Regions from separate parts of the Providencia sp. UF-183 genome, predicted to be linked through region 2. Evidence: predicted binding sites of a transcription regulator. Region 2 holds the regulator's gene; each other region holds the start of a gene.

Region 1 (5,611 bases), on a different contig from region 2:
CGCATTACCCGCACTGGATGCCAGCACTTCGTTCATGTCGGTTAACAATGCCGTCGTTTTACAACCTGCGCCGTTTGCCACTTTAACGATTGACTCTGCCAGCTCTTCTGATTTCTCATAGGTTGGCATAAATGCGCCAGAGCCGACTTTCACATCCATGACCAAGGCATCAAGGCCTTCAGCCAGTTTTTTACCTAAGATAGATGCCGTGATCAGCGGAATCGAGTCAACTGTTGCAGTAATATCACGGGTTGCGTAAAAACGTTTATCTGCAGGTGCTAATGAATTGGTTTGCCCAATAATCGCCACACCCACATCTTTAATAATGTCGCGGAAACGAACATCATCAGGGAAAATGTCGAAATTAGGAATAGCTTCCAGCTTATCCAGCGTACCACCTGTATGACCCAGACCACGGCCTGAAATCATTGGAACATAACCGCCGCACGCCGCCACCATTGGGCCAAGCATCAAGGAAGTCACATCACCGACACCACCTGTAGAGTGTTTATCCACTAATGGGCCATTGAGGTTGAGCGATTTCCAATTCAGAACCGTTCCTGAATCACGCATTGCCAGCGTCAACGCGACACGCTCAGGCATCGTCATATCGTTAAAATAGATGGTCATTGCTAATGCAGCAATTTGACCTTCCGAAACAGAGTTATCACGAACACCATTGATAAAGAAGCGAATTTCCTCTTCGCTTAATGGTTTGCCATCGCGTTTTTTACGAATAATTTCTTGTGCCAGAAACACGATATACTCCTTTAAAGTCGAATTTATCGGCTAACAATAATGCGAAAATTAATAACTGCTGCTTGATTTTTTAACGTCGTAACCCAGCGTGTTTAATAAATTTGCTAATAAGCTTGATGCACCAAAACGGAAGTGGCGGCTATCAGCCCAATTGTCACCTAAAATTCGGCCTGCTAATGCTAAGTAATCAGCAGCTTCTTCAGCAGTACGTACACCACCGGCAGGTTTGAAACCAACGGTTTTTGCAACACCCATATCACTGATGACTTGCATCATGATTTCTGCGCTTTCTAATGTTGCATTAACAGGAACTTTACCTGTTGAGGTTTTGATAAAATCAGCACCCGCTTTAATTGAAATTTCAGACGCTTTACGAATCAACGCTGCATCTTTTAATTCGCCGGTTTCAATGATCACTTTCAGTAATACATTGGCAGCAGCACACGCGTCTTTACACGCTTTCACTAAATCAAAACCGATTTGTTCATTACCTGCGAGCAGCGCACGGTATGGGAATACCACGTCAACTTCATCCGCACCATAAGCGATAGCCGCTTTGGTTTCTGCTAATGCGATGTCAATATCATCATTACCGTGTGGGAAGTTGGTTACGGTCGCGATGCGAACGTCAGGCGTGCCTTGCTCACGCAGTGTTTTGCGCGCAATTGGAATGAAACGAGGGTAGATACAAATTGCCGCTGTGTTACCCGCAGGGCTTTTGGCTTGATGGCATAATGCGATCACTTTTGCATCAGTGTCGTCATCATTTAATGTGGTTAAATCCATCAGGGTCAGCGCGCGTTGTGCGGCTGCTTTTAAATCAGTCATATAACTCTCCAACGTTATTAATTCTTCAGAACGACACGTTCTTTGTTGGCGAGCGGGCTTGGTTCCTTAAAGATGCCAGCCGGATGCGTCCGAGCTGAGCAGCTGAGTTCCTTCTCACCGCACGATGCCCTAGAGTCACTTGACTCTGAGAACTAGCAGTTCCATTAGCAGCTTACTAGTGTCTATTTGACCATGGAACAGCGTCATTTTATGTGCTACAAATCACATTAATCGACTGAATGTTACATTATTAAATATAATTATGTGAATCAGATCTCATTATACCTGATCTGCATGTTAATTTATTCACTCAAATCGCTTTTCTTACCATAGACAATCATTAATTGACTAAGTTAAGAATAGTTGAAATTTTGCCGTTGAATATAAAAGATAGCAAATGAATATAACCGATAAAAATAAAAGCGAAAGAGCAACGCCCTTCCGCTTCTATTGTGAACAGGTTTGATAAACCCGCCTAAAATTCTACATCATGCTTTTATGCTAACGCAGTGGCACCCAAGGTCAAGAAGAAACCAGCAATAGTCGCGCTCATTAAATTAGATAATGTCCCCGCCATGACAGCTTTCATACCAAGGCGTGCAACATCGCCACGACGATTTGGTGCCATGCCGCCTAAGCCACCAAGCAAAATGGCCACGGATGATAAGTTCGCGAAGCCACACAATGCGAATGAAATAATCGCTTTAGTGTGGTCAGACAGCACTTGCTTACCAGCCGCAATCACCTCAGCATCCGCCTTCATGTATTCACCGAAATTCATAAATGCAACGAATTCATTCACAACTAATTTCTGACCAATGAACGAGCCCGCAATAGTCGCCTCACTCCATGGCACGCCAATTAAGTAAGCAATCGGTGCAAACAACCAACCTAATAACAGCTCAAGAGACAACTGAGGGTAATCAAACCAACCACCGATACCGCCTAAAATACCGTTAATTAATGCAATCAATGCAATGAAAGCTAATAACATCGCACCCACGTTTAGAGCTAATTGCATACCCGATGAAGCACCTGCTGCTGCGGCATCAATAATATTTGCAGGGCGCTCATCTTCGGCAACTAAATCAGTTGCGTTTACTCTGTCACGTACATCTTCTGTTTCAGGTACCATCAATTTTGCGAATAACAGACCACCCGGTGCCGCCATAAATGATGCCGCAATCAGGTATTCCATTGGCACACCCATTTGTGCGTAACCCGCTAAGACAGAACCCGCCACTGACGCTAAGCCACCACACATAATCGCGAACAATTCAGAGGTGGTCATGGTTGCGATGTAAGGACGAACAACTAAAGGCGCTTCGGTTTGCCCAACGAAAATGTTCGCAGTCGCAGACAAGGACTCTGTTCTTGAGGTGCCAAGCACTTTCTGTAAGCCGCCGCCTAATACTTTAATCACCAACTGCATGATACCTAAGTAATAAAGTACAGCAATCAACGATGAAAAGAACACAATGATAGGCAGAACACGGAAAGCGAAAATAAAGCCGCCACCACCAAATAATTCAAACATTTTGTCGGACACTAAGCCGCCAAAAATAAAGCTCATGCCATCGTGGCCATAACCGATGATTTTAGAGACGCCATCAGACATCCCTTGCAGTACGCTGCGCCCAGCAGGTACATATAAAACTAATGCGCCAATCGCTAGCTGTAAAATAAAAGCACCACCCACAGTGCGAAGTCTTATCGCTCGGCGATTGCTCGAAAATAGGACAGCTATCGCGATGAGTACCGCCATTCCTATAATACTCATAATGAGTTGCATGGAAGGATCCCTGTTCACTTGATTCTAGGTTGATATATAAGGAAACGTGTAAGTCACCTTGTCTCTTTGTGGGATGATTATACCTAGTCATCATCAATAACCCGCAATATTCATCACAAATACGAGGTGCAAGAAACACTGAAAATTCAAATAATGTGATAAAAATCACAAAATCAAGTCAGTTTTATCTGGAAAGACGCTAAAGGTGTCATATGTCATGGTAAAAGCTGAATGGATTAAATCAGATGGGAAACAGATTTATATAAGCATTACTTATCGTTTAAACTGTTTTTACTTTGTCAGATTAAATAACGACAGGCTATTGTTGTAAAGTTGTTGGGTGATTTCTTCTGGAGATTCGTGGCGAAGCTCACAAAACGAACGAAAAATCCATTCAATACGCTCGGGTCGATTGGGCTCCCCCTGAAAGCCAGAAACAGGCATATCTGGCGCATCGGTTTCAAACACTAATGAGGTAAGTGGCAATTGCGACATCACATGGCGCGTTTTATTCGCCCGCTCATACGTTATCGTCCCTCCCACACCAATATAATAACCTAGTTTAACAAAGGCTTGTGCTTGAGATAGGCTCCCTGCGAAACCATGTACCACTCCGCGAGCAGGCACATCAATACGACGCAGTATCGCGGCTAGTGGGTCATGGGTTTTACGTGAATGCAAGATCACGGGTAAATCGAACTGTTTAGCCAGTTTGAGTTGCGCTATTAACAATTGCTGTTGGCGCTCAAATTGGGGATTGTGCATGTATAAATCGAGGCCAATTTCCCCCACCGCGACACACTTTTTATTTTTTTGCGCAAGATAGTCCACTAATACATCAAAGTGTGCGTCTTGATACTGACTGATATACAGGGGATGAAACCCCATCGCGGCATGCAATTGCGGGTATTGCTGCGCCAATTGCCACACGCGAGCAAAGTTATCTAAACTCACCGTTGGGATAACAATTTGTTCTACGCCACTTTGTTTTGCAAGATGCAGACTTTCAGTGAAATCGTCACTAAAAGGCGGAAAATCAAAATGGCAATGTGTATCAATAAATTGGGGTTTATCCATTACGATTTTCATTCACTGGCAATATGATTGAAGGCGCCTCGGCAAGCTCTGGTACAAGTTCTTCAGGCATTAATGCATTTTGCTCTGAAGGCTCAATGTCAATCTCAAGAGGATTGCGTTCTATCTTACGCGCCAAAGTTTGGCTGAAACTATTTTGGTTCTGACTAAACCCTGCACCAAGAGCAGCAATAAAGTAGCGCCCACAGCGCCGCCCTGTGTGATAGTCTTCATTTAACGAAGAGACTTTACTGCCTAGCGCACTGCTTTTTAGCGGAACAGGTGGATAAATTTCGAAAACCTGCACATCTTTAGGCGGGTTTTCAATAAATTCTTGTGTCTTGCGGTAGCTTTTCAGGTGTACTTTCAGCATCGCTGCCATACGTTGTAACCCGTTATTATCCCCTTCCAACCAGCGTGTCATTCTTTTTACCCATTCAGGGGTGAAATACATCTGGGAAGGTACGGTGCGGATCACGACAATAGTATCAGCCCCGCGTCGGTAGGCTTCTTCAACCGGAATTGCCGCGCTAATGCCGCCATCATGGTATCGCGTACCATCAAACTCAACCCCTTCGCGGTAAAAACCAGGGATTGCACTGGATGCGCGAATAATATCCAACCAAGTATCTGCATCAGGTTGTAAAAATTCAGCAGAAAAATCATCGCTGCGGCTAGCACCCATATAAAATTCACGGCCTGAATCCAACAAATCCAGCCCCGCTTCCATTCGTAAAGGAAATTCTTTTGCCGTGGTTTCTATCAGCCAGTCTAGGTCAATGAGGTGACCACCCCGGATAAAACGCAGTGGATTAAAAAACGCAGAATTGGTGGTATAGCGGGTGATCACACGGCGTGCATAACCTGCTTGCCCACAAATATAAGCAGATAAATTTTGCGCTCCTGCGGAGGTGCCAATCATTAAATCAAACGGATTAAAGTCAGAAATTAGAAACTCGTCCAGTACACCCGCTGTAAAAATCCCTCGCTGCCCGCCACCTTCACAAATCAGTGCGGTTTTCCCCGAGTTGATGTTATCTAAAAATGCGAGCGGCTCAATGGTGCCTAAAGTGACTGAAACGTGTTTTCCCATAATACCCCTGAATAACTTGAACGCTTTAATTGACTCAAAAACAGAATGAGCTTCCCTTTGAAAGC
Region 2 (5,611 bases):
CTTTTATGGCACCTGAAGTCGTTCCTGATTTATCCCATTTACCTAAAAACGTGGAATATCAAATGACTGAACACGGTGGCCACGTGGGCTTTGTGAGTGGGACATTAAGAAAGCCTCAAATGTGGCTAGAAACCCGGATTCCACAATGGCTAACTCCTTATTTAAATAAGGAAAAAGAATGATTATTCCTTGGCGAGAGCTTGCGCCTGAAACACTGGATAATCTGATTGAAAGCTATGTGTTACGCGAGGGCACCGACTACGGCGCCCAAGAAAAAAGTCTGCAAGATAAAGTGAACGATGTGAAACGGCAGTTAGTTTCTGGCGAAATTGTGCTAGTCTGGTCAGAATTGCATGAATCCGTTAATTTCATGCCTAAAGCCCGCTAACCCGCTTCGTTCGCTGTTTCTGAAATAGTGGCCATAAGCGCAACACAGGGAGTCCGCTATGTCCAAAAAACACCCGATTATTGCCATCACTGGTTCAAGCGGTGCTGGCACGACCTCAACTAGCCAAGCATTCCGTAAAATATTCCATCAATTAAATATCCAATCTGCTACGCTAGAAGGTGACAGCTTTCATCGCTATACGCGTCCTGAAATGGATATGGCAATCCGTAAAGCCAGAGAACAAGGCCGCCATATTAGTTATTTTGGCCCAGAAGCCAATGACTTTGCGCTACTTGAGCAAACACTGGTGGATTACGCCAAAACGGGCTGTGGAAAATCACGAAAATACCTACACACCTACGACGAAGCCGTGCCTTATGGTTTACAACCGGGTACATTCACCCCTTGGGAATCGTTGCCAGAAAAAACGGATGTGCTGTTTTATGAAGGCTTACACGGTGGGATAGTGACACCTGAGCACAATGTTGCGCAACATGTTGATTTACTTGTCGGTGTTGTGCCTATCGTGAACTTAGAGTGGATACAAAAGCTTATCCGTGACACCACTGAGCGCGGGCACTCCCGAGAAGCGGTAATGGATTCAGTGGTACGTTCGATGGGGGATTACATTAACTACATCACGCCGCAATTTTCTCGTACCCACATTAACTTCCAACGCGTACCGACTGTGGATACCTCAAACCCGTTTTCAGCGAAAGCCATTCCTTCACAGGATGAAAGTTTTATTGTTATTCGTTTTCGTGGGCTTGAGCAGATCGATTTTCCCTACCTGCTATCAATGATATCAGGCTCTTTTATCTCTGCGATGAATACTATTGTCGTGCCTGGCGGGAAATTAGGTCTCGCGATGGAATTAATTATGACGCCAATAGTCGAAAAACTCATTAGCCAGAAACATAGCTAAATTGTTTTTTAATTATTAAACAAGATGCTTACCAATAATTAAGATAAGCATCTTTAAATTCAAATATATTAATAATAATTAAATTTATTTTTAATTTTTTATTTCAAAGCTATGGGTCACTTCGACAGTTTTTTCCAACATCAACGCGACCGAACAATATTTTTCAGCCGAAAGTTGAACGGCACGTTCAACGGCTTTATCCGTTAATTCATTCCCTGTTACAATAAAATGCAGATGGATTTTAACGAAATAACGTGGCGCCTCTTCACGGCGCTGAGAGGTTAATTTCACTTCACAGTCGGTAATATCATTACGGCCTTTTTGTAAGATGGATACCACGTCAATTGCGCTACAGCCACCCGCAGCCATTAATACCATCTCCATTGGGCTTGGTGCTTTATCGCCTGCGTTACCGTCCATCATCACTTGGTGGCCTGACGCTGACTCACCTAAAAAAGAGAGTCCTTCTACCCATTTAACTCTTGCTTCCATTTTATTCCCCTTGAAATGAAATCGATTTAAAGGCTACATTGTTCCATAGATATAATGAATGTTATATCAGCTTTATTCTGCTGAAGCGATACAGGGAAGACTTTCTGTATTGGATATGCTACAAACAATACTTAGTTGATAGGATTAAGATCAAAACTCAACGTTGTATTTGATTATATTATAGTGTTGATATCAGTTTGTTTACCCTAACCATGAAAAGCGGTTGATGCAATGTTGCTCTTCCTGTTATTTAGGGTATATAAGACAAATTAATATGCTAAGCTAGTGACTTTAAAGCCAGCCTTTCTGGTACGCTTTCCGGATGGCTGCAATAACATACAGAGGATAACGCTAATGGTTCTCGGCAAGCCACAAACAGACCCTACTCTTGAATGGTTTTTGTCACACTGCCATATTCATAAGTATCCATCCAAGAGCACACTGATCCATCAGGGTGAGAAAGCAGAAACCCTTTACTACATCGTTAAAGGTTCAGTGGCTGTTTTAATCAAAGATGAAGAAGGCAAAGAAATGATCCTCTCCTACCTGAATCAGGGGGATTTCATTGGTGAGCTTGGATTATTTGAAGAAGGGCAAGAACGTACTGCGTGGGTTAGAGCAAAAATCGCCTGCGAAGTTGCTGAAATTTCTTACAAAAAATTCCGTCAATTGATTCAGGTTAACCCTGATATCTTAATGCGCCTCTCTGCGCAAATGGCAAGCCGCCTGCAAACCACGTCAGAAAAAGTGGGCAACCTCGCCTTCTTAGACGTAACTGGCCGTATTGCACAAACGTTACTGAATCTAGCCAAACAACCTGATGCCATGACGCATCCAGACGGGATGCAAATCAAAATCACCCGTCAGGAAATTGGCCAAATCGTTGGTTGTTCCCGTGAAACTGTCGGCCGTATTTTGAAAATGCTGGAAGATCAAAACTTAATCTCTGCGCATGGTAAAACCATTGTTGTTTACGGTACACGATAATTAACCTTTCGCCTCACTCCCTTGGTGGGGCGCACACTTTCAAATAGCGTTGTATCATCGATATAACGCTATTTTCCCAAAATACGATTATTTTATATATCATTTTTTAATGAGTATCGTTTCTTTATATTTTCTCTATTTAGCTCTCTATAAAATAATAATTATAATATTAAGTAGGGTTATATTTATGAAAATTACACTTAGCAATTTGTCAGGTCATTCCGATATTTTTAAAAACATTAGTAATTCCGATGATTTTATAAAGAAAATCTTTACTGTTACTGCTTCATCGAGAAAAGAACCATTATCCACTCAGCGGCAATCTAAACCATCACATGCTTGTAGCCTAGAAAGCATTGACTCAGCTTATGAAAGTGATTCAGAAAGTATAAAGGATACTAAATTATTACACTCTGACGAATTTAAGTATAAAGTTGATCAACTGAAAGGTCGATTATATAAGTTTTATGCATCTACTTTTTATAATGAGCAAGATGCCAATTCGCTAATAAAAGAAAATCAGACAATTTTTGAAAATTTCAATCGCGCTGATGAAGAAATGCATGGATATGCCAATTTTTTATATCGGTACGTTAAAATTCCAGGGGTTAATATCAACACTCCAGAAATAAAGGATGAAATCATAAAAAACTATCATCCACCTAGGCAACTAGAAAATAAAAACGGTACTAAAATCCCCTTAATAATTCAAAGAAACACAAAAGAAATTATTAATGTTAATTCCCCATTAGAGCAAGTTAAACAAAAAACAACGCCTTTTTCTCAAAAAAAAATTACATATGTACACTATAGAGTTGCTGACAATATTCAAGAGCATTCTAAATCAACCCCTCTACCTAAAAGCACTTTTGATTTTAAGGGGAATATATTACAAACAAAAACATCAGCATTAAGAACACAATATATCAAGCAACATTACAAACTATCTAACAAATCTACGCCATTAGACCATAAAGAACGAAAACCTCACTTAAATAGGAATGTCACTTCAATTAAAAACTCTGACTTAATAAAAATAAGCAATAGCATTAAAAAAGAAAAAAGACTAATTATGGAAATGAATTCACTTAAAGATAATATCTTTGAAATACAAAAACAAATTCACATTAATGATAATTTATTGAACGAATTAAAAAAATAAATCATTCAATAAAGTGTTTTCTTTTTTCATTTAAAACCATCATTAAGTCAATGATTAATTACATCTTATCAACATAACAATGTCATAAGATAAAACCAACATATTGAATAGGTTAATAATTTCAATATTAAGCATGAATATTTAATTAATAAATTACTTTTTAGTATTAATATAGGATATGACTATGAAAACTAATCCCCAGAACAATACCACAACTAGCTCACTATACAAAGAAATTTCATCAACTGGAGCTACAAGAGAAACACCCACTATTATACAAAAAATTAAAAATATAAAAGTAAATAACCCATTCTCATCTTTTCGTTTTAACAAAAAAGATGTGGAATCAAAGTTTCACATAAACCTAACAGAAAATGAATCACAGGAAAAAGAATTAAATTTATTCCATACATTAAACTCAAACAAAAAAACAATATCCACCCTCGAAAATAAGCTAATAGAAAAATCTTTTAAGATCCCACAATTCATCAAAGATTTAACAAATAAAATAGAAAAATCCATTAATAACTTGTTAGATAAGAATAGTTTTTTTAGTGAAAATCCCGCTACAGATGAAATCATCGAAAAGCAAAATGAAACAATAGGCTACCTTAAACATTACCAAGATTTATTAGACAGAAATGAAAAATTAACAAATAAACAAGAAGAGCTAAAAAACGAAATTGATGATCTGAAATCATCCATAAGATATGAGTCAAAAATAAGAGGAATTTCACACTTAAAAAAAGAAAGTAAATACCTTTCTTCATTAGAAGAAGAAGTATCAAAAGAGATTAACATGGAAGAAAAGAATGAAAAATTGGAAAGTTTAATTAACATGCAAACGACAGTAAAAAATTTACTAACTGGTGAACTAAAAGACATAAAAAATAAAATTCACAATATTACATTGGATAAAAGTGCTCTAGAAAAAAACATTTTAGCTATAAAAAAACCAATAATGAGCGAATTTTTAGTTACTTACGATGAAGACAATACGCCTATATACCATGATGAATCTCACAACTTTGATTTTGATGATGTATTTGAAAAAAAATCGGAAGTAGAAAACACAAAAAACAATGAAAATATTGATAATTTAATATTTGAAAATAATTCATTATATAATCTAATAGATGAGTTAGTTAAAAACAAAATTAATTCAACAAGTATGTTCCATGAATTAAAGCTTAAAAATGATATAAAAGATCATGAAATTAAAGCACTAAGGGAAATACTTGCTAATAAAGAGAAAATGATGACCTCTATTAGTCTCACTTCATTATCTTCTGGTTACAGTTCCGATAATGAGGCTAATAACCTTACACCAGACACTAAGGTTAATGAGAAAAAAACAGCTCAAAAAAAAGAGAAACTAAAAAATAAATACCCTTTAGCCAAGAATAAAAAAGTAAATAAATATTCACATGAACATAAAGTTCAATGCCTAGCTGCTGGAATACCCAGTAATAGCTCAGAAGAGCAATTACAAGCACGGTTAGAGGACCAAGCTAAGATGAAAAAAATGCCATTACCAGCTCAATAGCCGTTATAAAAAACAATTTTTTAATAAGTTGCAGAAATCATTCTGCAACTTATCTTTCACTTATTTCAGCAACTTCCCGATCGCCGTCTCTAATTTCGCCATACCGCTGTT
Region 3 (5,611 bases), on a different contig from region 2:
TTGCTTAAAAGTTTGCCAATTATCACTAATGTGGCAGCTAAATGTGCTAGATGCATAAATCACCTTGATCCCAGACAGTGAACTCAGGTTTAATAAGGTTAGTCACTTGCGCAAAAATGTAAGCCTTAAGGGATATTTTGCGCAATGGAATGGATTCAGCTTTGCGGCAGTTCAATTTATTCACGATCTGCTGCCATGAACATAGCAAATATTGCGGTATGGATAGAATTGGGTTACTTTCAATCGCGCTACATCGGTAAATTGACGTTTTTCGTTGCGGCGAAATCAAAGTAGCACTATCCGTATTGCGTTGTAAAAATTGGTTTAAGTACGTTTTTATCCTACCTGGAGTATACTGATGACGACTCGTAAAACCCTTGCTAATGCTATCCGCTTTCTAAGTATGGATGCGGTTCAAAAAGCAAAATCAGGGCATCCTGGCGCGCCAATGGGCATGGCTGATATTGCTGAAGTACTGTGGCGTGACCATATGAATCATAACCCAGCAAACCCACACTGGGCAGATCGTGACCGTTTTGTACTGTCAAACGGCCATGGTTCAATGCTGATTTATAGCTTGCTGCACCTCACTGGTTATGACTTATCTATCGAAGAGTTAAAAAACTTCCGCCAATTACACTCTAAAACACCGGGCCACCCAGAATATGGCTATACTCCAGGTGTTGAAACAACAACCGGTCCATTAGGCCAAGGTATTGCAAACGCAGTCGGTTTTGCGATTGCAGAACGCACATTAGCGGCGCAATTCAACCGTCCTGGCCATGATGTTGTTGACCACCACACTTATGTCTTCATGGGTGATGGTTGTATGATGGAAGGTATCTCGCACGAAGCATGTTCTTTAGCGGGTACACTGAAATTAAATAAACTGATCGCATTCTATGATGACAACGGCATCTCTATCGATGGTGAAGTTGAAGGTTGGTTTACTGATGATACCGCTGCACGCTTTGAGTCTTATGGCTGGCATGTTATTCGTGACATCGATGGTCACGATGCATCGCAAATCAATGCTGCGGTAAATGAAGCTAAAAAAGCAGACAAACCAACGCTGATTATGTGCAAAACCATCATTGGTTTTGGCTCACCAAACAAAGCGGGTTCTGAATCTGTTCACGGTGCACCATTAGGTGATGCTGAAATTGCAGCAACACGTGAAGCACTGGGCTGGAAATTTGGTCCGTTCGAAATTCCACAAGATATTTATGAAGCTTGGAATGCACGTAAAGCGGGCGAAGCGAAACAAAAAGCGTGGGATGAGAAATTTGCTGCTTATACCGCGGAATTCCCTGAGCTAGCGGCTGAGTTTACCCGTCGTATGAACGGTGAATTACCAGCAAACTTTGATGCAGAAGCGAAAAAATTCGTTGAAACCCTGCAACAAAACCCTGCCAACATCGCTAGCCGTAAAGCATCACAAAACGCACTGGAAGCTTTCGGTAAAGTATTACCTGAGTTTATGGGCGGTTCAGCTGACTTAGCACCAAGTAACTTAACCATGTGGTCAGGCTCTAAAGCGCTGAACGTAGACCCAGCGGGTAACTACATCCATTACGGTGTACGTGAATTTGGTATGTCAGCCATCATGAATGGTATCGCATTACACGGCGGTTTCATTCCTTACGGTGCAACCTTCCTGATGTTCGTTGAATACGCGCGTAATGCTGTGCGTATGGCTGCGCTGATGAAAATTCGCAGCATCTTCGTTTATACTCATGACTCTATCGGTCTGGGTGAAGATGGCCCAACTCACCAACCGGTTGAGCAACTGGCAAGCCTGCGTGTGACACCAAACGTCAGCACATGGCGTCCGTGTGACCAAGTTGAGTCTGCGGTTGCATGGAAATATGCGGTTGAGCGTAAAGATGGTCCAAGCGCACTGATTTTCTCTCGTCAGAATTTAGAGCAACAACCTCGTACCGCTGAGCAATTAGCGAATATCGAGAAAGGGGCTTACGTTCTGAAAGATTGCGCAGGTACACCTGAGCTTATCTTCATCGCAACAGGTTCTGAAGTTGAATTAGCGGTTAAAGCTGCTGACCAACTGGCAGCCGAAGGCCGCAAAGTTCGCGTTGTTTCTATGCCATCTACGGATGCATTTGATAAACAAGACGCTGCTTACCGCGAAGCTGTTTTACCTGCAAATGTTAGCGCTCGTGTGGCTATCGAAGCAGGTATTGCTGATTACTGGTTCAAATACACTGGCTTAAACGGTGCTATCATCGGTATGCATACCTTTGGTGAATCTGCGCCAGCGGAAGAGCTGTACAAAGAGTTCGGCATCACGGTAGAAAAAGCCGTTGAAGCAGCGAAATCGCTTCTGAAATAAGTGATTTAATGATGGGGTATTCATGTGTTGAATGCTCCGCATAATCTTATTTTGCTGAACAACGCCTAGCAGATCGTTAGGCGTTGTTTTTTTGTGCATCCATCGATGATTTTCTATTGCGTTCTATCACTTTATCCCTTAATCTAATTCTAGATTAGCTGAACCGTTTCAGTGAAATAAAATTCAATGAAAAAATTTTTTAAAAGTGTCGACTACAGCACACTTTTGATGTTTAACAGCTAAAATGAGCAGTAGAGTGAGTGTGAGTCAGTTATCCTTAGCAACCGTGTGATTTTGCTCATATACAAGGTGTGGAATGGCAATCAGGGTGGCAATAAATGGCTTTGGTCGAATAGGTCGAAGCGTTTTAAGAGCGTTATATGAATCGAGCCGTCGGGCAGAGATAGTCGTCGTTGCAATTAACGAACTTGCTGAACCGGAAGGCATCGCGCATTTGCTGAAGTATGATTCCAGTCATGGGCGCTTTGCGTGGGATGTGAGACTGAATGGCTCACTCTTACAAGTCGGCGACGATAACATTCGTTTATTTCACCAAACCGATATCACGGGGTTACCGTGGAAAGAACTCGGTATTGATATTGTCCTTGATTGCAGTGGTGCTTATGGCTCGCGAGATGATGGCTTAATGCACATCGCGGCAGGCGCTAAAAAAGTGCTATTCTCCCACCCAGGCACTGATGACCTTGATGCCACAGTTGTCTATGGCGTTAATCACGAAAACTTAACGGCCAAAGACAAGATTGTATCAAACGCATCTTGTACCACTAACTGCATTATCCCAATTATTAAATTACTTGATGAAGCATTTACGATTGAGTCAGGGACTGTTACGACTATCCACGCGTCAATGAATGACCAACCCGTTATCGATGCTTATCATAAAGATTTACGAAGAACGCGTGCTGCCAGCCAATCTATTATTCCGGTTGATACCAAATTAGCGGCGGGTATTACGCGAATTTTTCCGAAATTCAAAGATCATTTTGAAGCTATCTCTGTCCGTGTGCCGACAACCAATGTGACAGCGATTGATTTGAGTGTTACCGTACATGACGATGTCTGTGTTGAAAAAGTGAACCAACTACTGCGAAGCGCCGCACAGGGGCATTTTCGTGGTATAGTGGACTACACAGAATTGCCGTTAGTCTCGATGGATTTTAATCATGATCCACACAGTGCTATTATAGATGGTACGCAAACGCGAGTTAGCGGAAAACATTTAATAAAAACCCTGGTTTGGTGTGATAACGAATGGGGGTTTGCTAACCGGATGCTAGATACAACGCTAGCGATGGCAGCTGTCGGTTTCGACGAACAGGTTTAAACTAATTAGCTACTGACAGACAGCAGGGCATGATAACCTTTTCGCCTCTGCCCAGTAGTTGATGGAAACTTTATAGAGAATCAACAAGAGGATTCACCATGTCTGTAATTAAGATGACCGATTTAGACTTAGCGGGTAAACGTGTTTTTATTCGTTCTGACTTAAACGTTCCTGTAAAAGATGGCAAAGTTACTTCTGATGCACGTATCCGTGCTTCATTACCAACAATCGAAGCTGCTCTGAAGCAAGGCGCTAAAGTTATGGTCACTTCTCACCTCGGTCGTCCGACTGAAGGCGAGTACAACGAAGAGTTTTCACTGCAACCTGTTGTTGACTACCTGACAGATAAAATCGATTACCCAGTTCGTTTAGTCAAAGACTACTTAAATGGCGTTGATATTGCCGCTGGCGAGTTAGTCGTTCTGGAAAACGTTCGCTTTAATAAAGGCGAGAAAAAAGACGACGAAACACTGTCAAAACAATACGCTGCATTATGTGACGTGTATGTGATGGATGCGTTTGGTACGGCTCACCGTGCTCAAGCATCGACCCATGGCGTGGCAAAATTCTCACCGGTTGCGTGCGCAGGTCCATTGTTAAGTAATGAGTTAGAAGCATTAGGCAAAGCACTGGGTAACCCAGCGCGCCCAATGGTTGCGATTGTGGGTGGTTCTAAAGTCTCCACAAAACTGACTGTGTTAGATTCACTGTCTAAGATCGCTGACCAACTGATTGTTGGTGGTGGTATCGCAAATACCTTTATCGCAGCAGAAGGCAACAATGTTGGTCGTTCATTATATGAAGCTGACTTAATCCCTGAAGCGAAAAAATTACTGGCTAACTGCCAAATTCCAGTACCGACAGATGTTCGTGTTGCCACTGAGTTCTCTGAAACTGCAGAAGCAACTCTGAAATCAAGTACTGAAATCAAAGACGACGAGCAAATTCTGGACTTAGGTGATGAATCAGCGGAACGCCTGGCTGAAATCCTGAAAAACGCCAAAACCATTCTGTGGAATGGCCCAGTTGGTGTATTCGAATTCCCTAACTTCCGTAAAGGAACAGAGATCGTTGCAAAAGCTATCGCCGAAAGTGATGCATTCTCTATCGCGGGTGGTGGTGACACATTAGCCGCTATCGATTTATTCGGTATTGCAGACAAAATTTCATATATCTCTACGGGTGGCGGTGCTTTCCTTGAGTTCGTTGAAGGCAAAAAGCTCCCTGCCGTTGTGATGCTAGAAGAACGTGCTAAAGCGTAATTAATTGTTCATACACAACAGGCAGCGTAGGCTGCCTGTTTACCACAGGACCTTTTCACATGTCTAAAATTTTTGATTTTGTTAAACCGGGTGTTATCACGGGTGATGATGTACAGAAAGTTTTCGCAGTTGCCAAAGAAAATAACTTTGCATTGCCAGCGGTGAACTGTGTTGGTACGGATTCAATTAACGCCGTACTCGAAACGGCTGCAAAAGTGCGTGCGCCAGTTATTGTTCAGTTTTCAAACGGCGGTGCTGCATTTATCGCAGGTAAAGGTTTGAAAGCAGAAGGCCAACAAGCTGCAATTTTAGGCGCTATTTCAGGTGCTTATCATGTGCATCAAATGGCTGAGCACTATGGCGTGCCAGTTATTCTGCATACTGACCACTGTGCGAAAAAATTACTGCCATGGATTGATGGTCTGTTAGACGCAGGTGAAAAACACTACGCGAAAACGGGCAAACCACTGTTCTCTTCTCACATGATTGACCTGTCAGAAGAATCACTGGAAGAAAACATCGAAATCTGTGCTAAATATTTAGCGCGTATGGCTAAAATCGATATGACGCTGGAAATCGAATTAGGCTGTACTGGTGGTGAAGAAGACGGTGTTGATAACACAGGTATGGACAGCTCTGAGCTGTACACTCAAC

The links. Region 2 encodes CRP, which controls carbon source genes, mostly activating them, when cyclic AMP is high. Its sites were predicted from a motif close to ATGTGANNNNNNTCACAT; they were not measured.
Region 1: the regulator CRP is predicted to act here: its motif matches at 3,533-3,550, upstream of AC4IFT_RS03155 (NupC/NupG family nucleoside CNT transporter).
Region 3: the regulator CRP is predicted to act here: its motif matches at 2,637-2,654, upstream of epd (erythrose-4-phosphate dehydrogenase).

The regions. Positions count from the first base shown of each region.
Region 1 covers NZ_JBSICD010000003.1:36,657-42,267, reverse strand. Annotated here, with positions in the region: gene deoA (thymidine phosphorylase) at 1-759, opposite strand, end outside; gene deoC (deoxyribose-phosphate aldolase) at 808-1,587, opposite strand; gene AC4IFT_RS03155 (NupC/NupG family nucleoside CNT transporter) at 2,084-3,367, opposite strand; gene AC4IFT_RS03150 (TatD family hydrolase) at 3,671-4,456, opposite strand; gene AC4IFT_RS03145 (patatin-like phospholipase family protein) at 4,449-5,546, opposite strand.
Region 2 covers NZ_JBSICD010000017.1:84,814-90,424, reverse strand. Annotated here, with positions in the region: gene AC4IFT_RS15800 (hydrolase) at 1-182, shown strand, start outside; gene AC4IFT_RS15795 (YheU family protein) at 179-388, shown strand; gene AC4IFT_RS15790 (phosphoribulokinase) at 447-1,313, shown strand; gene AC4IFT_RS15785 (OsmC family protein) at 1,404-1,805, opposite strand; gene crp (cAMP-activated global transcriptional regulator CRP) at 2,160-2,792, shown strand; gene AC4IFT_RS15775 (hypothetical protein) at 2,980-3,954, shown strand; gene AC4IFT_RS15770 (hypothetical protein) at 4,139-5,500, shown strand; gene AC4IFT_RS15765 (aspartate aminotransferase family protein) at 5,561-5,611, opposite strand, start outside.
Region 3 covers NZ_JBSICD010000003.1:225,485-231,095, forward strand. Annotated here, with positions in the region: gene tkt (transketolase) at 359-2,350, shown strand; gene epd (erythrose-4-phosphate dehydrogenase) at 2,667-3,695, shown strand; gene pgk (phosphoglycerate kinase) at 3,794-4,957, shown strand; gene fbaA (class II fructose-bisphosphate aldolase) at 5,017-5,611, shown strand, end outside.